DNA from 2 places in the Occallatibacter sp. genome. Region 1 is predicted to be linked to the other one. Evidence: predicted binding sites of a transcription regulator. Region 1 holds the regulator's gene; the other holds the start of a gene.

Region 1 (17,196 bases):
AATCCATCGATCGTCCTGATACCCGTGCCCAGAGGAGTGTGGATGGGAACCCGATCGAGTGGCGTATGAACTTTTCCTTCGAGGGGCAGAATCTCGGTCAGGCCGGCAAACATTCGTCCATCCATCGGAATGCCCATGCCGTCGAGAATTCGACCGATCATGCCTTCGCCAACGATGACTTCCGGACCGCAACCCAGGGCAGTCACCGAATCTCCAAAACGAACTCCATCGGTGGTCTTCATTGGCATTGAAATGACACGCGCCCCGCGGAAGCCGATGACCTCGGCGCGATGCTTGATCCCAAAGCGATCTTCAATTTCGCAACACTCCCCGACCGAGGCGACCGGTCCCGCCGACTCGATGGTATGGCCGATCGATTCAACAACCTGCCCGCTCCATCGCCAGGGCTGCATGGTATGCACGCGGGCAGTTTGGCGATCCAAAGTTCCGCTCATACCTTTACCTCGTGTTGCTCAGGTTCAGAATTGATAGAAGCATCTGGTTTGATTGCAGGTTCCTCATCCAAGAGCGCCATTTCCATCTGATGAAGTTGTGCATGCAGCCCCAGGTCCACTGAGCCCATCTCCGTCTCGATCCGGCAGTCTCCTAGTTGCATAGAGTCGTCTGGGATGACTGCGGGCTTCACTCTTAGATTCGGAATATGCGCCAGTGTTTCGGTCCAGAGGCCGGATTCTGCCGCCGGGACGCGAAGCCGTACTTGTATGGTTGCCGCGAGTTGCCCGAGCGCTACACGCACTGCACCGATCAGAGAGAGTGGGTCCATCTGCGCTTCGCGCCGGAGTATGCGCGCGGCGATAGCCAACGCAAGGCGCACAAGCTCGTGCTCCGCTTCATGCAGGAAGCTTTCGCAGTCGTTCTTAACCTGGCTGGCCAGCCGGGCCGACTGCTCTACCAGTGCTTTGTTAGTCACCTGCAAGAGTCCGCTCTGTTCGCTGGCGGCCATTTCGCGCGCCTCCCGGATTCCCTGCTCCCGTCCGGCGTCGAAACTGCGCTTTGCAAGCTCGGCTGTGGACACTCGCGATGAGTCCTCAGACTCGGTGTCGTGGCTTGTGCATTTCTTGCGAAAGTTTGCACCTTCAGCGAGAGGCGCAGCCGAGCCGACTTCGGGGACACCTTCCCAGAGCATCGGGGGAGGCGTGCCGGCCGGATACTCAAATACTTCAATCCGTGTTGATGTTCCGTCTGGCAAGCTTCCCCTCGTGACCAGGATTCCTAGGCGAGCATCTCATCGCCTGTTTCCAGTTTGAGAATGACTTTTCCCTCGGCCTCAAGACGTCGAGCTAGATTCAGGATCTCCTGCTGGGCCTGGGCCACCTCGCGCGAGCGCACCGGGCCAAGAACCTCCATGTCTTCCCTCAGCATTTCAACTGCGCGGGCACTCATGGACTTGAAAATGGCTGCTCTCATCTCTTCGTTTGCGCCGCGCAGCGCCATGGCCAGTTGCTTCTTGTCCACACCGGAGACAATCTCGCGAATGGTCGCAGGTGGCACCGTCACAAGGTCCTCAAACGTGAACATAAGATTGCGAATGCTGAGGGCCAACTCCGGCTGTCCCTCTTCAATTACCTCGAGGATGCGCTTGGATTCTTCCGCATTCATGCGGTTCATCAAATCAGCTACCGCTTTGAATCCCGAATAGCTTTTTCTGCCCGTATCCCCCACGGTTTCGAGGCGCCGATGGAGGATATGAGCCACCTTCTGTGCCATCTCCGGAGAGAACTGTCGCATCTCGGCCAGGCGCTGAATGGAGATCACTTTGTGCTCTTCGCTCAGGCTGCCTAGCACCTGCGACGCGCGCTTGGGATCAAGGTGCGCGAGCACCAGCGCGATAGTCTGAGGATGTTCGGAATCCAGCAGCTTGCCGAGCTGTTGGGGGTCGGTTCGCTGCAGCTTCGCCAGGTTGCCCTGCTCCGCTTCCTGTGCGCGGCGCAACTGGGTCATCAGATCGTCCGCCCGCTGTTTGCCAAATGTCTCGGAAAGGAGGCGGCTGGCGTAATCCAGCCCCCCGTGCATTACGAAACCCTGCGTCTCCAGCAACTCCCAGAACTCCTGGAGGACCGCAGCCGAGACCTCCGACGTGATACCGCGCAAATCCGCAAACTCCTCAGTCAATCGCTCGACGTCGGTTTCAGGAAGCGTGCGAAGGATCTCCTTTGCAAGGTCCTCTCCCACTGCCATCAGCAGCACGGCGGCTTTGCGCGCGCCGGTTAAATTGGCGGCTGCCCGCGCTGCTGCTTCGAAATCAGAGCCATCTACGGCCAAGTCTCTCGTCCTTTCCCGCGCTTCCCGAATCCGTGCCTCTACCTCATGCCATCCCGGTCAAGCATTCATTTCGATCTTCCCGCGATCGCCCTATTCCGAGTGAATCCAACTCTGCAAAAGCCGGGAACTTTGTGCGGGCTCATTCCTTATCTGCGTGGCTACCTGCTCGAACATCTCCTGCGCCCGGATGCGGTTCGGGTCAGGCAATGCGGGCTCTGGATGCGGCGGTGCAGCCTGATGCAGCGCGGTCACGCCTAGAGAAGACTCGCGGGTTACACCCTTTAACTCCGAGACAGCCTTTTGCAAAGCCGGCCGCACGCCGAAAGCAAGTACAACCATGAGCCCGATCAGAAGGCTTAGATACTTCACAAGCAACGGGGATCCCTCCAGCTTTGACAGCACCTGTGCCGGCGCAGAGGGATAGGGCTGGGCGCGATTCGCTTCAAAGGAGAGATCCTGCACAGTCACCACATCCCCGCGGGAAGTGTCAAAGCCGACAGCGGCCTGGGCAAGCGTAGTGAGATTTCTCAACTCGTCAGCCGAGCGCGGCTGCCACTTTGCGGCGGTTGACTTGCTTTGCGCTTGAATGAGGCGGTCGTTCACAACAATTGCCGCTGTGAGCCGATGCACTTTCCCCGGACTCTCAACGAGGTGTCGAACCGTTTTTGAAACGCCATAGGTTCCCGACTCGGTCTTCGAGGTCTGAGGCTGCGTGGTTTGCTTCGGATAAACCGGAAGCGCCTGGCTGTTGGGTACATTGGACGCGGTTCCGGGAACTCCAGCCGCAATCGGCTGCGCGCCTGTTGTCTGCTCGGTGCGCTCCATCGAAAGCGCGACCGACTGGGCGGGATCGTAGCTTTCCTTTGTTTCGTCGACGGAGTCCGGATCGTAGTCAAGCGTCACTGAAGCACGCACATTGCCGATCCCGGTAACAGGTTCGAGTGTGGAAATCAGCTTTTCTTCAAGAGCTTGTTCAGCGCCGAGCTGCAATACCTCGGGCGTCCTTGGGCCCAGCGGGAGATGCCCGGACGCGTCGACAAGTACAACATGATCAGCGGCGAGGCCATCGACGGCGGATGCGACCAGATTGCGAATTGCATCAGCCTCGCCATCCGCCAGCGCTCCGCGACGCAGCTTCAGCACGACTGACGCTTTCGCAGGGCGGTCCTGATCACGAAAGAGCGAGTCATGTGCCAACACCAGGTGGACTCTGGCCGATTCAACGTCGTTCAGCGAACCAACCGTGTGCTCCAGTTCGCCCTCAAGCGCACGCTGGAAATTCACCTGCTCGTCAAATTCGGAGCCAACCCAGTTCGGTTTGTCGAAGAGCTCGAATCCCATGCGTCCACTTTTGACACCCTTTGCGGCCGTTGCCAGCCGCGCTTTGTCCAGCTGTGCAGCCGCAACCCGCAGCGTCGTCCCGCTGTCGGCCACATCGTAGGGAATCTGCGCCTGCGTCAATGTCAGGCCGACCTGACGCGCATCGTCCGGATCGAGTCCCGCATACAGGGTTCGCCAGTCGGTCCGCAGTCCGTACCAGAGCAACCCGCCCAGCAGAGAGGAAAGAATAGCCGCCGTGGCAATGCTCCACCGACGCTGTTGCGGCGCCATGGCCGCCCAGCCATGCCGAGCGCGCGTCCATATGGCTCCGGCCCCGGCCTGGCCCTCCCCGCCACCACCAGCCGGTCCCCGTTTCTCCAACTGCGTACCTGGAGCGGCCATCTAATTCATCCCGCCGTTTCCTTCAGCCTTGCATGGAGCCGTCTAATCCGCGAACACGGCGGTTCCATGACTCGGAGCAAACTCAGAACTGCATACTCATAACGCTCTGATAACTCTGGATCGCCTTGTTTCGAACCGCCAGCGCCATCTCAAATGCCATGCTCGCCTTCTCGCTGGCAATCATCGCCTGGTGCACATCGACGCCTGAGCCCGTCATCAATCCATCTACAGTTGTGCGCGCCTGATCTTCGAGTTGACCCACCTTGCTGATCGCATCGGTCATAAGGTCGCTGAATGGCGAATCATCAGCCGCCTTGGAGGAAGCCAAAGGGTTCGCAAATGACGCGGCAGACGTACCTGACACACCTGGGTCTGTGATGCTCGTATGGATTCCGGTAATCATCATCCCCCCCGTTCCGTTCCTGCCTGTATCTAGGACCTGGCAATGTCGAGAGCAGAAGTGATCATGCCCTTTTCTGCCTGCACAGCCGAACTGTTCAGTCCGTAGGCACGCGTTGCTCCCATGAGGTCCACCATCTCTGTGAGCGGATTAATGTCGGGATAGGCGACGTAGCCGTCAGGCCCGGCATCCGGATGGCCCGGATCGTAACGCTTCAGCGGCGGTGCACCGTCTTCGATGACTTGTGCGATATGAACTCCGCCGGCGGGCTCTGTGTCTTCTCTGGATAGCGATGCAGGCTGCGAGGCGCTGCTTAAAGAATGGACGAACCCCTCATCGGCCTGGTTGGCCGCGAAGACCACATGCTGCCGCCTGTACGGGCCTCCCGACTCCGTGCGCGTCGTCTCCGCATTCGCCATATTCGCGGCCACGACCTCAGCACGCATGCGTTCTGCCTGCATGGCCGATCCGGAGGTCTCCATCAATCCAAAGAGGTTCATCTGATTCCTCGTTTAACCATTTATTACTCGTCTGCTTATTACTTATCCGCGTGGATAGCATCCATCACCCGCTGATTTTCAAGCCGCATCAGCGCGACCCCGGCCCTGAATTTCAGTTGCGCCTCGGCCATGTGCAATCCCTCGCGGTCCATCGACACATTGTTGCCGTCTGGCCGCGCGATAAGGCCGTCCACATCCTGCACTCGAACCGCTTGTGATCTTTGCCCATCCAGAGTGCCCATCGCCTTGTGCATTTCTGCCTCAAAATCGAATCCCTGGGCGCGAAATCCGGGAGTATCGATGTTGGCCATGTTGGCCGCGGTCAGTTTTGTCTCGCTGACAGCCAGGTCAAGATATCGCCCCAGGGCATCGCTCAATCTCGTTTCGATTTGCACAGACGACTCCGTTATCTTCGATCTGCTCAGTTTGCCAGTTTCTGCTTGTCTGCGGGCCCCATGAAGATCCCGAAATCAATGTCCCCGGAGGTGAGGACCGGTTCATCGCCGGCGAGGATGGCGGCGCGTTCCAGAACATGTTCCAGTTCGCGCACATTGCCCGGCCACGCATGCGCGAAGAGTTTGGTAATGGCAGCATCGTCGATCCGCTTGACGGGCGTGGTGCGGCCGAGCCTTCCCAGGAAATGGTCGATGAGGAGAGGCAGATCCTCCAGGTGTTCCACCATCGCGGGTGTGCGCACCAGAAAGACAGCCAGCCGGTAGTAAAGATCCGCGCGAAAGCTTCCAGCTTGCGTATGCTGCGCGAGAGGTTGATGAGTCGCCGCAATAATGCGCACATCCACCCTGACGGTCTCGTTATCGCCGACCCGCTGCAGTTCTCCGCTCTCGACGAAACGCAGGAGTTTCGATTGCAAACTCAACGGCATCTCCCCGATCTCATCGAGAAACAAGGTTCCGCCATCGGCCGCCTCGATGCGCCCGACGCGGCCCTGCACCGCGCCAGTGAATGCACCCCGGGTGTGACCGAAGAGTTCCGCTTCAAGAAGCGCCTCAGGAATGGCCGCGCAGTTGATGGCTACAAACGGTTTTCGATTGCGCGTGGAGAGCTTGTGCAAAGCTTCGGCAACAAGCTCTTTGCCGGACCCCGTTGGTCCTTCGATCAAAACCGAAGTGGTGCGCGGTGCCACCAGCCGAATGCGCCTGCTGATCTCAAGCATGCAGATTGAGTTTCCAATCAGCTCCGGTATTCTGTCGCTTCCGGTAACCAGTCTTGGCCTGTTTGAGCCACATTCACTTGTCGCAACCGCGGGTGTGATCTTCTGCGTTTCGGCGACGGAGACTGGCGATCCGTCGTGAGGAGTAGTATGCCTGAAATCTGCGGGCGGAACAGCAGGGCCAGAATCGCGTAGTTGTAGCTCCGGTGCATTCTCCAGAACGGGTGCGGCATTCCATGCTGCGGTATCGGTTTCCTGGACGCATCGAAGAGCGTAGAGAACCTCCTGGCGATGGGGTCCAGGCGCGCTCTCGATCGGCGATGCGCTACCGGCCGTCACCACGTCCACACTTGGAAAAGCCACCCGGAACTCACGAAGGAATTCAGCCAGATCCAGGTCGGGCAGCCATGAGTCGACAATGATCGTCTGAGGCAGAGCATCCATTGCTTCTCCCCATGCCTGCGCTCCGCCCTGGGCTTCGCGCACCTGCCATCGCAACCCGGTCAATACAGCGTTAAGCCTGTGTCGGAAACTTCCGTCGGCACTCGCCACCAGTGCTGTGCGTGGCCGGATACGTGAAAAGGTTGATGAAACCAAAGCTGCTGTGGCTGCCATTCTGCATCTCCCTCAACTGAAAAATCTCGCTATCCCTGCGCGGCGGTAATCTGCGGCGTCATCATCGCGGAGTTGTTCTCCGCACCCTGCATGAGAAACTCCGTCTCGAAAGGGATCATGTAACCCTTGCCACGCACAGTCCGGATTAAAGAGCCCGGCGGCGCATCGGCGAGCTTGCGGCGCAGGTAGTTCACGTACACATCCACGATGTTTGTGGTCTGTACAGACTCCATATTCCAGACCGATTCGAGAAGCTCTACGCGTGAGATACAAAGGCCGCGATTGAGCATCAGGTGCTCAAGAAGCGCGAACTCCTTGTTGGTGATGTTTAAAACCCTTCCACCGCGGCGCACCGTATGATCCACGCGGCTCAGTTCGAGATCGCCGGCGCGCAATGTCAGCTGTCCCTCGCGCCTCCTTCGCAACAGTACCCGGCAACGCGCGCGCAGTTCGAGCAGACTGAATGGTTTCGTCATCAGGTCGTCGGCGCCCTTGTCGAGGCAGCGTACCCGCGCGTCCATGTCGTGTCTGCCCGTAAGCACAAGAACCGGCAAATCTGTTTGAATCCGGCGCATCTCCTCGAGCGCCACTTCGCCGTCCTTGACCGGCATGTTCAGATCGAGAATGGTCAGGTCTGGCATTTCGCTACGGAAGGCCTCGACGGCCCGGGCTCCGTCGTACACGGCGTGCACACAATGGCCGTCGGTTTCCAACCCTCGTCTCAGAAAGAGACTCAGCGCCTTGTCGTCTTCTGCGATCAGTAATCTCATCTGCGCTTCTCCTGGCCTGTCTTTCACCTGCCGGCTGGCCGGCGTGGCGCATGCAACCTTGCTTAAGGAGCACTAACCTGCGGCACCTCTCTACGTTCGCGCGACGTGAGAGAGAACTCAATATCGGAAGGAGAAATGAATGGAGAGGAATCTCAGAATGAGTGCGACGGTTCGCGGATTCCCGCAACTGATCGGTGAACGCTGACTGGTGATGGCGGATACAGAAATTCCACGCGGGCCGTCGCGGCACTCCAGACGACCGGCCCATCGCGTTGCAAATACAGCTAACGGGCAGGGTTCAGGCTGTCATTCTGCTGCGAGCCTGTTCCCGCTCGGTCGACAATGCTACATCTGCACGCTCAAGAATCTCGTGCAGATTGTCCCCTTCCCGAAATTCCGCAAGGCCAATCGCAGTCGAGAGTCGAACGCTAACGTGGCCGGACCTTCCAGGAACCTGGTAGGGCCCGCATATCCAGGATTGCAGACGAGCAATCTGGGCTGTTGCGTCTGCGGCTTTACAGTCGATGACCACCAGAAACCGATCGCCGGCCCAGCGCGCCACCAAGTCTGAAAACCGGCAGGAAGAGCGGAGTTCCCTGGCGAATTCCTTCACGATCAGGTCCCCCACCAGGTTGCCGAATTCGTGATTGACGCCTCGGAAGCCATGAACGTCGATCATGAGAATGCAGAATGGATTTCCGAATTCAATCCGTTGCTGCAGACGCGCTTCGACCCATAGGCGGCTTCCCAGACCCGTGAGCGCATCGCAGGATGCAGCATATTCCGCTTTTTCGAGCTTCGCCTGGTAGGTTAAGACCTCTACGCGGAGATGGTCGATGACAGCTTTACTTTCCGCGGCCATGCGAGCGGCCGAACTCCTCAGTTGGCGGGCACTCTCGTCGACGGAAGCACGAATTCTTGTGACGTCTTGCAGCTGTGCGATGGTTTCCAACTGAGCTGTCAGTGAATCCAATTGCTGAGTGTGGAGGCTGTCCTTTTGTCCAAGAGACTCCGCGGCCCGAGCCATCACCAGCAGCAGATCCTTCACTTCACCTGCTTTCTGCTGGTAATAGATGGCGGTCTTGTCTCCCCAACCCTGCAGCAGATCGCGGACTCCTTCCTTGGTCAGATTGATCGCGGAAACACTGGGATGGTCGCCGAGATCCTCATCGAAGCGCGCCAGTCCCCTTTTAAGCTCCGAAGCGAGATCTGGACAGGCGTTTGCGCCGCATTCCCCGATCTCCACCAATGCCGAACGATAGGCCGACAGAAGGGCAGAGTATGGTTCCTGAGAACGGTCTTCTTGAGGCTCGTCGAGCCGGATTCTAGCGGAATCAAGATAACGCTTCAGCGAAATCATCGGCTGTGCTCCATGTGCCGTAGTCATCCCCCATTCGACAGGAGACGCTCCCACCCCCTTTATCGGCAGAAGGAGAGGCACCTTCAGAGAATCCGCCAGCCAATGCAACCTCTCAGAGATGAAAGCGAAGTGTTTTGGACGGGACCAGACGCTCCCAATGTCTGAAAAGGAACACTGGAGAAGGAAAGGCAAAAAACTTTCCTTGCAATTCGCTTTTTCTTCGCTATAATTCGCGCATGGCTGTTACTCGCAGGCAAAAGGAAATCATCGACTTTCTGGAGTCTTTCGTGTCGCGCAACGGCTATTCTCCCTCATTTGAAGAGATTGCTCGCGGAATGAACCTGAAAAGTCTCGCGACCGTACACAAGCACATCACCAACCTCGAAAAGAAGGGCCTACTCGACCGGGTCCACAACCGGAGCCGTTCGATCGATGTTCTGCCCCCGGGTGCGCGCAATCGAACCAGCGACCGGTTACCCCTGGCAGGCCGGATCGCCGCGGGACTGCCCGTGGAGACCTCGGAGAATCCCGAGACAATTTCTCTTCACGACGTGGTAGGCAATCGGGATGTGTTTGCCCTGGAGGTTCGTGGCGATTCGATGCGCGACGAGCACATCATCAATGGCGATTATGTCCTGGTAGAGCGCACCCGCACCGCCCGACAAGGTGAAATCGTAGTTGCCCTGGTACACGGCTCCGAAACAACACTTAAGCGCTTCTACGCAGAGGGACAGGTGGTCAGGCTGCAACCGGCAAACGTGGAGATGGATCCCATCTACGTTCCCGCAGCCCAGGTAGCGATCCAAGGTCGGGTACTCGGGGTCCTGCGCAAATATCGTTGAAGGACCGCATTCGCTTTCAAAGAAAATGCCCAGCATTTTGCCGGGCATTTTTCTATTACGCATGTTCGCCTATCAGGCTAAGAGGCGCTGAACCTTTTCTTCGATTACGTCCTGCGGGACATATCCAACGACCTGATCTGCCACTTTCCCGCCTTTGAAAAACAGAATCGCCGGAATTCCCCGAATGCCATAGCGCGATGGGGTAGCAGTATTGCGGTCGACATCCACCTTCGCGACCTTGATTTTGCCTGCATACGCTTGCGCAACTCCATCCACGATTGGCGCGATTGCCCGGCATGGGCCGCACCAGACTGCCCAGAAATCTACGAGCACCGGCTGCTCACTCTTTAGCACTTCCTGTTCAAATGTCGCATCGCTTACTTCCAAAACGCCCGGACCTGCCATGTATCTCCTTGTCGTGCTGCTTCCACTTCAGATTAGCTGAAACGCGCCTCTATAGGATGCTTCAGGGAGCCAATTGGACGCAATCCGACTCAGGGCCATTACCTCAAAATAAGGGAGTCCCAGACTCTGGATCCTGGCAACGCGATGCGTTGCCAAGGGCGAAGCCAATCGTTTTATTTCAGGTCAAATTAAAAGCGCCCGGATCCGTTGCCGGATCACGGGCGCTAGAGCAGCCCTCCCCCAGAACTGCCCACGGAGCGAATTTAGGTTGTCTTCGGTTCAATATCAAGGAAACTTAGGTAATCGGATCGGTAATCGACGGTAGGTGATTTATCTCACAGTTATCCCGCGTAGCACAAAGTAACTCATCAGTGAACAGGCCTATGTCGGCGAAAACCGTCGTAGGTTATTCAATCGATTGAAACGAGGCCTTCGCGCCATTCTCCTGAAAGCAGCATGTCAGCAGCCTGGGAGCGGGGAGGTCCTGCATTGCACCGAGAATCTTTTCGGAAGCTTCTGCGACGCGTGCATCGTCATCCACGATGACAAGAACCGCCGGTCCGGCGCCGCTCAAACCCACTCCGAGAATTCCGTTGGTTCCAGCCAGGGGAAGCAGGCTGGGGAGTTGCGGGCACATGTCTGCCCGATAGGGCTGGTGAATCCGGTCCCGCATAGCCACACGCAAAAGGTCTCCTTGCCCCTGGGCGAAGGCCAGGCCAAGCATGCTGGCGGCCTGAATATTTGCCACCACGTCTGCGCTCGAATAGCTTGCCGGCAGAACGGCTCGAGCCTTGCTGGTTGCGAGGGACTGTGATGGCAGAACGACAATAACGCGCCAGTCCCGTGGTGGATTGACGCGCGCTACGCGCACTGCTCTTCCCTCGTTGGCGGCGGCCACGAAGCCGCCCATCCAGCAGGCGGCGGCGTTGTCCGGATGGCCTTCCAGAGCACATGCCTCCTCCAGAATGCGTTCGGCGCCCCAGTCGAGTTCCCCGAAGTGCGTGGCCATGGCGATGGCGGCCAGGCGGCCCGCGGCTGACGAGCCGCACCCCATTCCCAGCGGGATGTCGTTATGCATCCGGATGGCTAGTGATGTTAGCGGTCTTCCGTTCTCGGCGAGAATCCGGCTGTAGTTATCCAGAATAAGGTTGTGCTTCACGCGAGAACATACATCGCTGTCCTGTCCCGTTGCGGCAATGGAAAACTCCGCCGCCGTTTCTGCCTCAATGTCCAGAAAGAAGTTCAAAGCGATGGCTACGGCATCGAATCCCGACCCGAGGTTGGCGGAAGTGGCCGGCAAGCGCATGCGGAAGATTTTGGCGCCGCTTCTCATCCAACCAATCCCTTCAACGTGGCCAGTACAGCAGATGGCGTTGCATCGACAACCACAGCGTTACGCTGCAGAGCTGCGATCTCCGTTTGACGCCCAGCGGCCTCGTTGTCGGCGAGAAGCGTTCCGCGATGGAAGTTGATGGTGTAGTCGGCGTCCTTGAGCGTGTGCCCGGTGAGCAGGAGCACGACTGTGTCGCTGGCGGCCACTTTGCCCTGCGCGCGGAGTTTCTTGAGCCCGGCCAGCGTTACCGCTGAGGCAGGCTCGCAGCCCAGACCTTCCGCTCCGAGTTCGGCCTTGGCGACGGCAATTTCAGCTTCGCTCACGTCGAGGCACCACCCACCGGTTTCCTTGATCGCGTATGCTGCTTTGCGCCACGAAGCCGGGTTGCCAATGCGAATGGCAGTTGCGCGCGTGTGCGCCTCAACCGGTTCCATGTGTTCGCCGTTGCTCTCGGCGAAACTGCGTGCGAGAGGATTCGCGCCTTCGGCTTGAATCACGGAGATCCGCGGCATCCGAGCTACCAGACCGAGTTCGCGTAACTCCCGGAAGCCTTTGGCGAGCGCTGAACTGTTCGCCAGATTGCCTCCGGGGACGATCAAGTGATCGGGAACCGTCCAGTCAAAGGCTTCGGCGATTTCGAAGGCGGGAGTCTTCTGTCCTTCGAGCCGGTAGGGATTCACAGAGTTGAGCAGGTAAATGGGAGCCTGCTTTACGATCTGCGTCAGCACACGCACGCACCCATCGAAATCGGAGTTGAGCTGACAAGTCACGGCGCCGTAGTCCATGGCCTGGGAAAGCTTGCCCCACGCGATCTTGCCTTCGGGGATCAGTACCAGGCTGCGCAGGCCTGCACGCGCGGCATAGGCCGCCATGGCCGCCGAAGTATTCCCGGTGGATGCGCATGCCACCCACTCGAATTCACGCTCGCGCGCTACGCTGAGGGCGGCGGTCATGCCCGTATCTTTGAACGAACCGGTGGGATTCATGCCCTGGTGTTTTGCGAAAAGCTGGTCGATGCCGAGCGCTTTGGCTGCCCTTTTCAATTTGTACAGTGGGGTATTGCCTTCGTGCAGGCTCACCGCATTGCCGAAGTTGTCGAGGATTGGCAAGAGCTCGCGAAAGCGCCAGACGCCGCTCTGATCCAGAGCTTCGCTTGAGCAGCGCCGCTCGCGCCACAGCCACTTGAGCGCGCCTGGATTTGGCCTGTTGTGGCCTTGGCGCTGACCCCAGCCTGCGTATTCAACCTCAAAAAGATCGCCACACTGCACGCATCTGAAATCAGGACTTGCCTCATGCCCCGCGATGCGCGCACCACAACCAAAACACCGTAACGTGTGCAGATTCTCGTTCATGCCTTGGTGTTAGCGTAACAGAGCATTGGGCGACTCTGGTCCGGCAAGAAATCCGCTGATTACCGCATTGAGCTTGCGTCTGGATTGTGAATCAGGGACGTTTAAAACCCCAACATTACCGGTTCCATTTGCAGTTCGATTGCGAACTGCTCAGCAACTGCCGCTCGGATCTTGTCGGCCAGCAACATGATCTCGGCCGACATGGCTCCGCCGCGATTCACAAGCGCGAGCGTGTGTTTGGTTGAGATTCCTGCGCGGCCAAGAGCATAGCCTTTCGTAAATCCGGCTTTCTCGATGAGCCATGCAGCGGGTAACTTCACGCAGTTCTCGCTGCCGGGGTCTGCGGGAAAGTGCGGAGGCCCAATTCCGGCCGCCGACGCCACTGCCGCCACCCTCTCTGCACTCAAGATCGGATTTTTGAAGAAGCTGCCGGCGCTGCGGCAGTCGGGGTCGCCTTCGACAATAAGCATGCCCTTTGATTTGCGGATGCTTCGGACGGTTTCAGCTACAACGTGCAGTCGGGGTGTGGCGCCCGCCGCAAAGTGTCTTTGCAGGTCGGCATATTTCACGGTCGGAGCGCCGTGTAGTTTTAACCGATAGGCGACACGCGTAAGAATATAACGGCCTCGATCCGTCGTGTTGAAGCGGCTGTGCCGGTATGTGAATGCACACTCGGGCGCGCTGAATTCCACAAACGCGTGCTGCTGCAAGTCGAAAGCTCGCACACGGTCGATCGTGGAGGAAACCTCCTGCCCGTATGCGCCTACGTTCTGCACCGGAGTTCCACCGACGGTGCCGGGAATGCCGGCGAGGCACTCCAGTCCAGCGCAATCTTCGTCAACCGTTCTTTGCACGCACTGGTCCCAATCTTCGCCGGCCGCAACTTCATAGACGCGCTCGTCTGACGAGGCCGCGCCTTCGCGAACATTAATTCCTTTGAGCCCGATGTGAAGGAGCAGTCCATTGAACCCGGCATCGGCCACCAGCAGATTACTGCCGCCTCCGAGCACGAAGAGTGGAATGCTTCTTTCGCGAGCCCAGGCAGCGGCCTCGGCGATCTCTTCTTCGTTCCCTGCCTGGACAAACCACCGCGCAGGACCACCCACTCCCAAGGTTGTAAGCGGCGCAAGCGGCTTGTTTTCTTCAATGCGCATCGATGCAAGGCTACACTACAGACCGCAGCGGGGGAGCACAGTCGGGGCGCAAATAGTGTGCTGCATCACATCCTTTCTGTAGAATGGAACAAGGCAAGCCGGCTTCACGCCGCTAGACCCATTGCCGGAGGTTACATGTACCCAGAGATTATGGTCATTCCCATGCGCGAAGAACTTACCCGCGCTGGAATCAACGAAACCCGCAGTGCCGAGGATGTCGATGCAGCCTTGGCACAACCGGGGACAACGCTCCTGGTGGTGAATTCGATCTGCGGATGCGCCGCAGGCAAGATGCGGCCCGGCGTGCGGCTGGCGCTGGCTAATACGGCCAACGCGCCCGATCACAAGATCACGGTTTTTGCGGGGCAGGATCGCGAGGCCACAGAAAAGGCGCGCAGCTACTTCGAGGGCCATCCGCCGACTTCGCCGGCCATAGCAATTTTGCGCGATGGCAAGCTTGTTTATCTCATGCAACGGTTCGTCATCGAGCAGGCAACAGCACAACAGATCGCCGGCGAGTTGATCCGCGCATTCGACGAATTCTGCGCAAAGACGACTGCCTAGCGCGCGGCAAAGTTGGATCGAAAGCGAACGGCCTCCCGCGAAGGAGGCCGTTGCTGTTTGCGGAAGATTGCTATCAGTCGCCTTGCACAGCCTGTGGTTCGGGCAGTTGTTGCACCTTGCTGTGGTTCCGCGAATAGCCGAAGTAAATAACCAGCCCTATAACCAGCCAGATGATCATCACTTCCCATGTAAACAGCATCAGGCGCGTCATAAGGTAAACCGCGGAGAGAATGCCCAGGATCGGCACCAGCGGCACGAATGGCGTCTTGAACGGCCGTTCCATATGGGGATGGCGCACCCGCAATACCCATACGCCGGCCGACACAATGGTGAAAGCCAGCAGAGTGCCGATGTTGACGAGTTCAGAGAGTACTTCGATGTTGAAGAACGCCGGCATGATGGCAGCAAAGGAGCCAAACACGATCGTCGTAATCCACGGGGTGCGAAATTTTGGGTGCACGGCTGAAGCCCATTTCGGCAGCAGGCCGTCCTTTGACATCGAGTAGAAGACGCGCGTCTGGCCGAGCAGCATCACCAGCATGACCGTAGCGAGCCCGAACACCGCGCCGATCTTCACCAGCAGCGAACCCCAGCCTACCCCAGTCGCGTCAATCGCAAGCGCCACAGGCGCGGAGACATTCAGCGTCTTGTAGCTCACCAGGCCGGTGAGAACCAGCGAGACCAGGATGTAAAGGATGGTGCAAACCACCAGCGATCCAAGAATGCCGATTGGCATATCGCGTTTGGGATTCTTCGCTTCCTGCGCCGCGGTCGAAACCGCATCGAAACCGATATAGGCGAAAAAGATGGATGCCGCTGCCTTCGGAATTCCACCCCATCCGAAGTTTCCCTTCCCGTCCGGCGGAGGCACAAAGGGATGCCAGTTCATCTTCGCGATCTCAGGATGCTTGAAAAGAAACCATCCGCCAACCACGAGGAAGACGCAGACAATCGTGACCTTGATGATCACGACTGCGGAGTTGAAATTGGCTGACTCCTTGATACCGATCACGAGGATGGCTGTGATGACCATGACAATTGCCACAGCAATCAGGTTGACCACGCCGGTCGCGTGCGGCAAGCCGGCATCGCTCACGCCTGGGGGCAGCGACATCAACTGCAGCCACTGATCGTGATAGAAAACAAGCGGCGTGCCCGGGGTAGCGGTAAGCTGCGGAGGAAGATAAATATGGAATTGCTGCAAGAGGCTGTTGAAGTAGCCCGCCCAGCCTGAGGCCACGGTGGAAGCGCCAAAGGCGTACTCCAGCGTAAGGTCCCAGCCGATGATCCATGCCACCAGTTCACCGAGCGTCGCGTAGCCGTAGGTGTAGGCCGAACCGGCAATGGGGATGATGGAGGCGAATTCCGCGTAGCACAGCCCGGCGAAGGCGCAGGTCAGGCCTGCCACCACAAAGCTCAGTGATACCGCCGGACCCGCGCGAAGTGCCGCAGCCTGGCCTGTGAGCGTGAAGATGCCGGCGCCGATAACTGCACCAATGCCGAGCGTGACAAGGTTGACCGCTCCGAGTGAGCGCTTGAGTGTATGTTCGCCCTGCTCCGCGGCTTCTTCGGTGAGCATCGACATCGGTTTGGTTCGTAACAGATTCAACATGAGTGAGGGGCATCCTCCACAAAGGCTTTACGTACGGCTTGTCACTATTGCGCTCGGTGGTACAGACCGGCGCGACCAGAAGAGATAGACCGGGATTCCCAGCAAAACCAGAACCAGGCCCGGCCACGTGTATTGGGGCTTGTATCGCAATAATACGATACAAATCCAGGAAGCCATGACGATGTAGAGCGCGGGAAGAAAGGGGTAGCCGAGCGCCTTGTACGGACGGCTTGCCCCTGGCTGCTTTACACGCAGAACGAACAGCCCGAGGATCGTCAGGATGTAAAAGACGAGCACGGCGAAGATGATGTAGTCGAGCAACTGGCTGTATGAGCCGGAGACACAAAGCAGCGCCGTCCAGCATGCCTGCACGAACAGACCAGCGGAAGGAGTTTTGTACTTTTCGCTCAATTTGCCGACGGACTTGAAGAAGAGTCCGTCCTGGCTCATCGCGTAGTAGACGCGCGCGCCCGCAAGAGATAGTCCGTTGGCGCATCCGAACGTGGAGATCAGGATTGCCGCAGCCATGAGATAGGCGCCGCCAGAGTGGAAAACGACTTCGAGCGCCGCTGTTCCCACGCGATCTTCCGATGCATATTGAAGGCCCCGCGCCAGCGCTGTGGCTCCATGCGGATCGCCGTGCATCGGCAACACCATCAGGTATCCGAGCGTAGCGAGGAAGTAGACCGTCACCACGAAGCCGGTTCCCATGATGAGTGAGAGCGGAATGTTCCGTCGCGGATTCTTCACTTCCCCAGCTGTGAACGTGATGTTGTTCCATGCATCGGCGGAGAAGAGCGAACCTACTTGCACCACGGCAAGAATCACGAGCAGGTTTACAAAGACGACGGGGCCGCCGATTCCTACCTGGACTGGATGCATCGCGCTCCAGCCTGCGTTCTTCCAGAACTCGATGCCGCCTGAGCCGAAGTTCGCCGCCATTGCAGTTGCGTTGCGTCCGATGGTGAGGGTGAGCAGAACCAGCGCGGCCAGGGATAGCGCTTTGGCGGAAGTGAAGACATTTTGGATCATGGCGCCCAACTTCACGCCAAACATGTTCACGAAGGCCAGAAAGAAGACGATTACGATCCCGGTGAGGTTGGCAGTATTAAC
Region 2 (4,425 bases), on a different contig from region 1:
CCGCCCGGCATTATGGACTGTGGTGTGGTGGCGAATGGCAGTAAATATGTCGAGGAGTTCGCGATCATCCCGCTTGGCATAGCGCACACCGTTGGTCGCAATTGTCGGTAGACCAAGACGCGATGCGATGTCGAGCAGTGCGGCGTTACGGCATTCTTCTTCCCGTTCGCAGTGGCGTTGGAGTTCAACATACACGTTGCTCCGTCCGTAGATGGATGTAATTCGATCGAGTGCCTTGAACGAGCCGGCCTCTCCGTCGCGATTGAGTTCAGCAGCGAGAGGGCCTTCTTCACCACCTGTCAGACAGATCAGGCCCGACGAAAATTCTTCCAGATCATCGAATGTCGCTGCGCCTTCAGCTTTGGTTGGCTCGCGCATCTTAAAGCGCGTAATCAACTGGCAGAGATTCTGATATCCGACTTGCGATTCGCAGAGCAGAACGATGCGAGGAGGTTCATCGGGGTGTTGGTGCGGAAGCCACGCATGAGGAACAAGTTTGTTACCGAACGATGAGACGGCAATCTCCGCGCCGATGTGTGCCTTCACCTGGTTGTGCTTTGCCGACGTATGAAAGCGAGCAACACCGTAGAGTCCATTTCTGTCGGCCAGTGCCATTGCAGGCATTCCGATTTCGACTGCGCGTTCGATGTAGGATTCAGGTTCGGACGAACTCGCGAGAAAACTGAATGCACTCGAAGCATGCAGTTCTATATATTCTTCCGTGGCAGAGAATGCAGACGGGCTGCAGACTGTTTTGCCCTGACTGTCAATCATAGAGCGCATCCAATAGCCACTTATGATTCAGGTTGTCATGTGCGATAAGGCAGCCAATGGTTTCCCCATGAGTGTTTGTGACAATTAAATCCCACTCTTCCAGATCCCATTCATTGACAGACCACCAGCAACCACTTGTATTCCATGGGCCATAGGCAATCTGCACATCGTAGCGATCTGCTCCATCACGAAATGAAGCAGGCTTTTGAGAATGGACCTCTACGAGAAGCGGACGAGGTGGGCGCATGCGCCGCAGCGAAATACGAACCGTTGAGTCCATGCAAAGAGATGACTGATCCGTTATGGAGAAGTGTTCCATTGCGAAGCTTCCACTGCGATGTGTATCACTCAAGACAGCAGATCCAACGCGATCGTCGCCAACTAATGCTTTGAGTCGTGCGAGAGTGACATCGAGACGTGATGGCTCAGGTGTCTGTGGTGCGAAGAGCCCCATTTGCACCTTGCTTCTTTGTCCTGCCTCTGCGATCAATGTAAGAGAAGTTATGGCAGCCTGCGGCGGGTGTGCGGCCATCTCAAGCTGAAGCAGTTTAAGCAGGAACTTGCGATCGCTGGAGGGGATGGCAGGTCGAATCGCGCGCTTGTAGATGGGCTGCTTGTCAAGGCACATCTGGACCGTGATTGTTGCCAAGGACAATGCTCTTGCAGCTGCGCGCGATACAAGATTGTTGATCATGTTTGCGCCGATGAAGAGCAGGGAATCGAGCTGTTCTACATGGGTTTCGAGTTCGATGTGCTCTTTTAGTTCAAATCTCGCTTCAATGGGCTGAAACGTATGTTTAGCCATGCCGCGCGCGAGTTGTAGCCAGAGCTTTGCCCGCTGTCCGAGACGCGTAATGAGCTCTTCTTCAGGCATTTCTGCAAGATCGCCAAGGGTATTAATTCCCCAAAGCACAAATGTTTCGTAATGCGCATCATCGAGGCGCACTGAATCAATCGGAACTGTGGCAAGTGATGCCGCTTCCTTGTCTTCGGGAATGACTGTTATGCCTCGCGCGTATTCGGCCTTGATGCGCGCGGTGTCGAAGTTATGACTCACTGTAACGGATACGCGAAATCCTGCGGAGATGATTGCAGCACGAAGGCGCAGAGCCAATGTTGCTGGCGGCCCAAACAAGCGTTCCGTCCCTGTTATATCGAGTACGAAACCGCAGGAGTTTTCAGCGAACGTCTCTTCGATGCGAGGGGAAAAGTGAGAAATACATTCAAGAAGAACTGACCTTGCAGCACGTTCGGTTTCGATTGAGCGCGATAACACGCATACTTTGTTGACTTCTTCGACTTCGAGGCGCGACATGCTGCGTACGATTCCGCGCTTGCGGGCCTGCTGATTAAAAGAGCAGACACGCTCCTGTGGCGCAATACCATCGAGTATGGCAATGGGCTTTGAGCGCAGATCTGGTCGCATGCGGAGGATCGCCTGGGCAGGAAACTCAGCTGCATGAATTGCTGCATAGAGCGAATTGGATTTCTGCGTCATGCGCGCTTATCGGAATTCCAGGTTGCTGGTGTCGACCAGGTTGCTGGCGCTGTCCAGGTAGAAGCCGGTGGCTTGCGGTCGATATTAGTGAGTGGCGAAAAACGCACGTGACCACGCCGTGCACTGCAGTTAAAATTGCGGATCACAGTAGCGGCAGAGTCATCGATGTTATCGGGCAGGCACTCTAGAACTACCGCGGCGCTGGACTGTGCGTACGCCGCTTTGCCAAGCACGACCAGGCTGCAACGTGTGCGATCAGCCGCCTGCCGGAAACGGAACCATGTCGCCAGCGGAATGCGACGGCCATGTTCGATGGCTTCATCGGCCAGGTCGAGGACGATGGTTGCGAAACCACCTGCCTGCAATAGCAAATCTGTGGCGCGTATCGCCTGGTCCAGCCGTGACCAGGGTTTTTCTTTATCCTGCTTTCCGGTAGAGGAAGTAACGCGCGTTGCAGAGGAAGGCTTATCGAAAGGCGCATTTCTGCATCGGACCCAGAGCAGATGCTTGAGGTTTATTCCATTTGCTGCGGCGGATTCCGGATCGAATGAATCGTTCGCATCGATCAACGCACAGACGCTGCCTTCCTGCATGCGACGAGCGAGAAATGCAAGAGTGATGGTGGTTCGCCCTGAGGATGCAGGTCCGGTGATTTCACTGATCGCTCCTATGGGCAATCCCCCATTGAGTAAATCGTCGACGGCAGTTATACCGGTAGCAGCTACATCGCGAATTGTTCGAGCAGTTGGTGTAAGTACGGAAGGGTAGCGATGCTGGAAATCGCTCTCGATCTGTTGGCGCAGTGCGGCAGAGGAAGGCATGGCAGAAAGGCTATATTCGCCTTTTGTTCGCCTATAGAATCATGCAACCGAGTGGCGGTTGTCAATCCTGTCCTGTGGGAATCGATCAAAAAAGTATTGAGGATTCAACTTAAGCATATCGTCCCTCAAAATCACTTTGTTTGCTTAAAGATATGTGAGCTAAATAAACAAACACCTTAGCTGCATACTGGTGAAAGATGCGCAGTGAAGTGGCGAAGGAAAGGCGCTTCATAGGTCAGGCGCATCCCCTTAATCCGGTCGCGATTCTTATAGACCTCGATAATCACCTCGACAAGGTAATCGACATGACTTTGTGTGTAAACGCGGCGCGGCATCGCCAGACGGACCAGGTCCATCTGTGCGGCTCCTGCAAACATTAAAGTGCCAATCTCCACGGAACGGACGCCGCCTTCGAGGTACAACTCAGCAGCCAATGCGACACCCGGAAATTGATCCACAGGGATGTGAGGCAGGAAGGCACGAGCATCGATGTAAATCGCGTGGCCGCCTGGCGGCTGGACGATGGGAACGCCGGCTTCGGCGATGTGGTTGCCGAGGTATGCTGTCGACGCAATCCGGTAACGCAGATAATCCTCCTCCAGCGCTTCCTGAATTCCAACAGCGATTGCCTCGAGATCGCGGCCTGCGAGTCCTCCGTAAGTCGGATATCCTTCGCTCAAAATCAGAAGGTCTTTTTGTTGCTGTGCCAGCAGATCATCGCTGGTGCACAGGAATCCACCAATGTTGGCCATGCCATCTTTCTTGGCCGACATGGTGCAGCCATCGCCGTAGCGGAACATCTCCTGCGCTATCTCCTTAGGAGCCTTATCCGCATATCCCGGTTCACGAAGCTTGATAAACCAGGCATTCTCCGCGAATCGGCATGCATCGAAATAAAGTGGGATTCCATGACGCTTGCAGATGGCGCTGACCTTCCGCACGTTTTTCATTGAAACGGGCTGACCACCGCCGGAGTTGTTGGTTACAGTGAGCATCACGAGGGGAATGCGCTCCGGGCCGACACGGGCGATCAAGGATTCAAGCGCGGCAACATCCATGTTGCCTTTGAACGGATACTGCAACGACGGCTGTCGGCCTTCGGGGATGAGCAGGTCTACAGCTTCGGCGCCCACGAACTCCACGTTGGCGCGCGTGGTATCGAAGTGCGTGTTATTGGGGACGACGTCGCCTTTCTTGCACATAACTCCAAACAGAATGCGTTCTGCCGCACGTCCCTGGTGTGTGGGAATGACGTGCTTGTAGCCCACGATTTCGTGGATGGAGTTGCGGAAGCGATCGAAACTTCGGCTTCCGGCGTAGCTCTCATCGCCT

The links. Region 1 encodes LexA, which represses DNA repair genes until DNA is damaged. Its sites were predicted from a motif close to CANTTCGCTTTTTATTCGC; they were not measured.
Region 2: a site for LexA is predicted at 3,106-3,124, ahead of WA354_RS22425 (ATPase domain-containing protein). Genes of this name have one in related genera too.

The regions. Positions count from the first base shown of each region.
Region 1 is NZ_JBARMD010000471.1:3,986-21,181, reverse strand. It holds gene WA354_RS16340 (FliI/YscN family ATPase) at 1-455, opposite strand, end outside; gene WA354_RS16335 (FliH/SctL family protein) at 452-1,210, opposite strand; gene fliG (flagellar motor switch protein FliG) at 1,234-2,283, opposite strand; gene fliF (flagellar basal-body MS-ring/collar protein FliF) at 2,374-4,005, opposite strand; gene fliE (flagellar hook-basal body complex protein FliE) at 4,088-4,411, opposite strand; gene flgC (flagellar basal body rod protein FlgC) at 4,438-4,905, opposite strand; gene flgB (flagellar basal body rod protein FlgB) at 4,944-5,300, opposite strand; gene WA354_RS16305 (sigma-54 dependent transcriptional regulator) at 5,327-6,691, opposite strand; gene WA354_RS16300 (response regulator transcription factor) at 6,721-7,461, opposite strand; gene WA354_RS16295 (GGDEF domain-containing protein) at 7,760-8,821, opposite strand; gene lexA (transcriptional repressor LexA) at 9,058-9,663, shown strand; gene trxA (thioredoxin) at 9,736-10,068, opposite strand; gene thrB (homoserine kinase) at 10,475-11,401, opposite strand; gene thrC (threonine synthase) at 11,398-12,753, opposite strand; gene WA354_RS16270 (UDP-N-acetylmuramate dehydrogenase) at 12,855-13,907, opposite strand; gene WA354_RS16265 (BrxA/BrxB family bacilliredoxin) at 14,043-14,471, shown strand; gene WA354_RS16260 (amino acid permease) at 14,545-16,083, opposite strand; gene WA354_RS16255 (APC family permease) at 16,111-17,196, opposite strand, start outside.
Region 2 is NZ_JBARMD010000666.1:18,003-22,427, reverse strand. It holds gene WA354_RS22435 (error-prone DNA polymerase) at 1-774, opposite strand, end outside; gene WA354_RS22430 (DNA polymerase Y family protein) at 767-2,272, opposite strand; gene WA354_RS22425 (ATPase domain-containing protein) at 2,269-3,093, opposite strand; gene WA354_RS22420 (tryptophanase) at 3,270-4,425, opposite strand, start outside.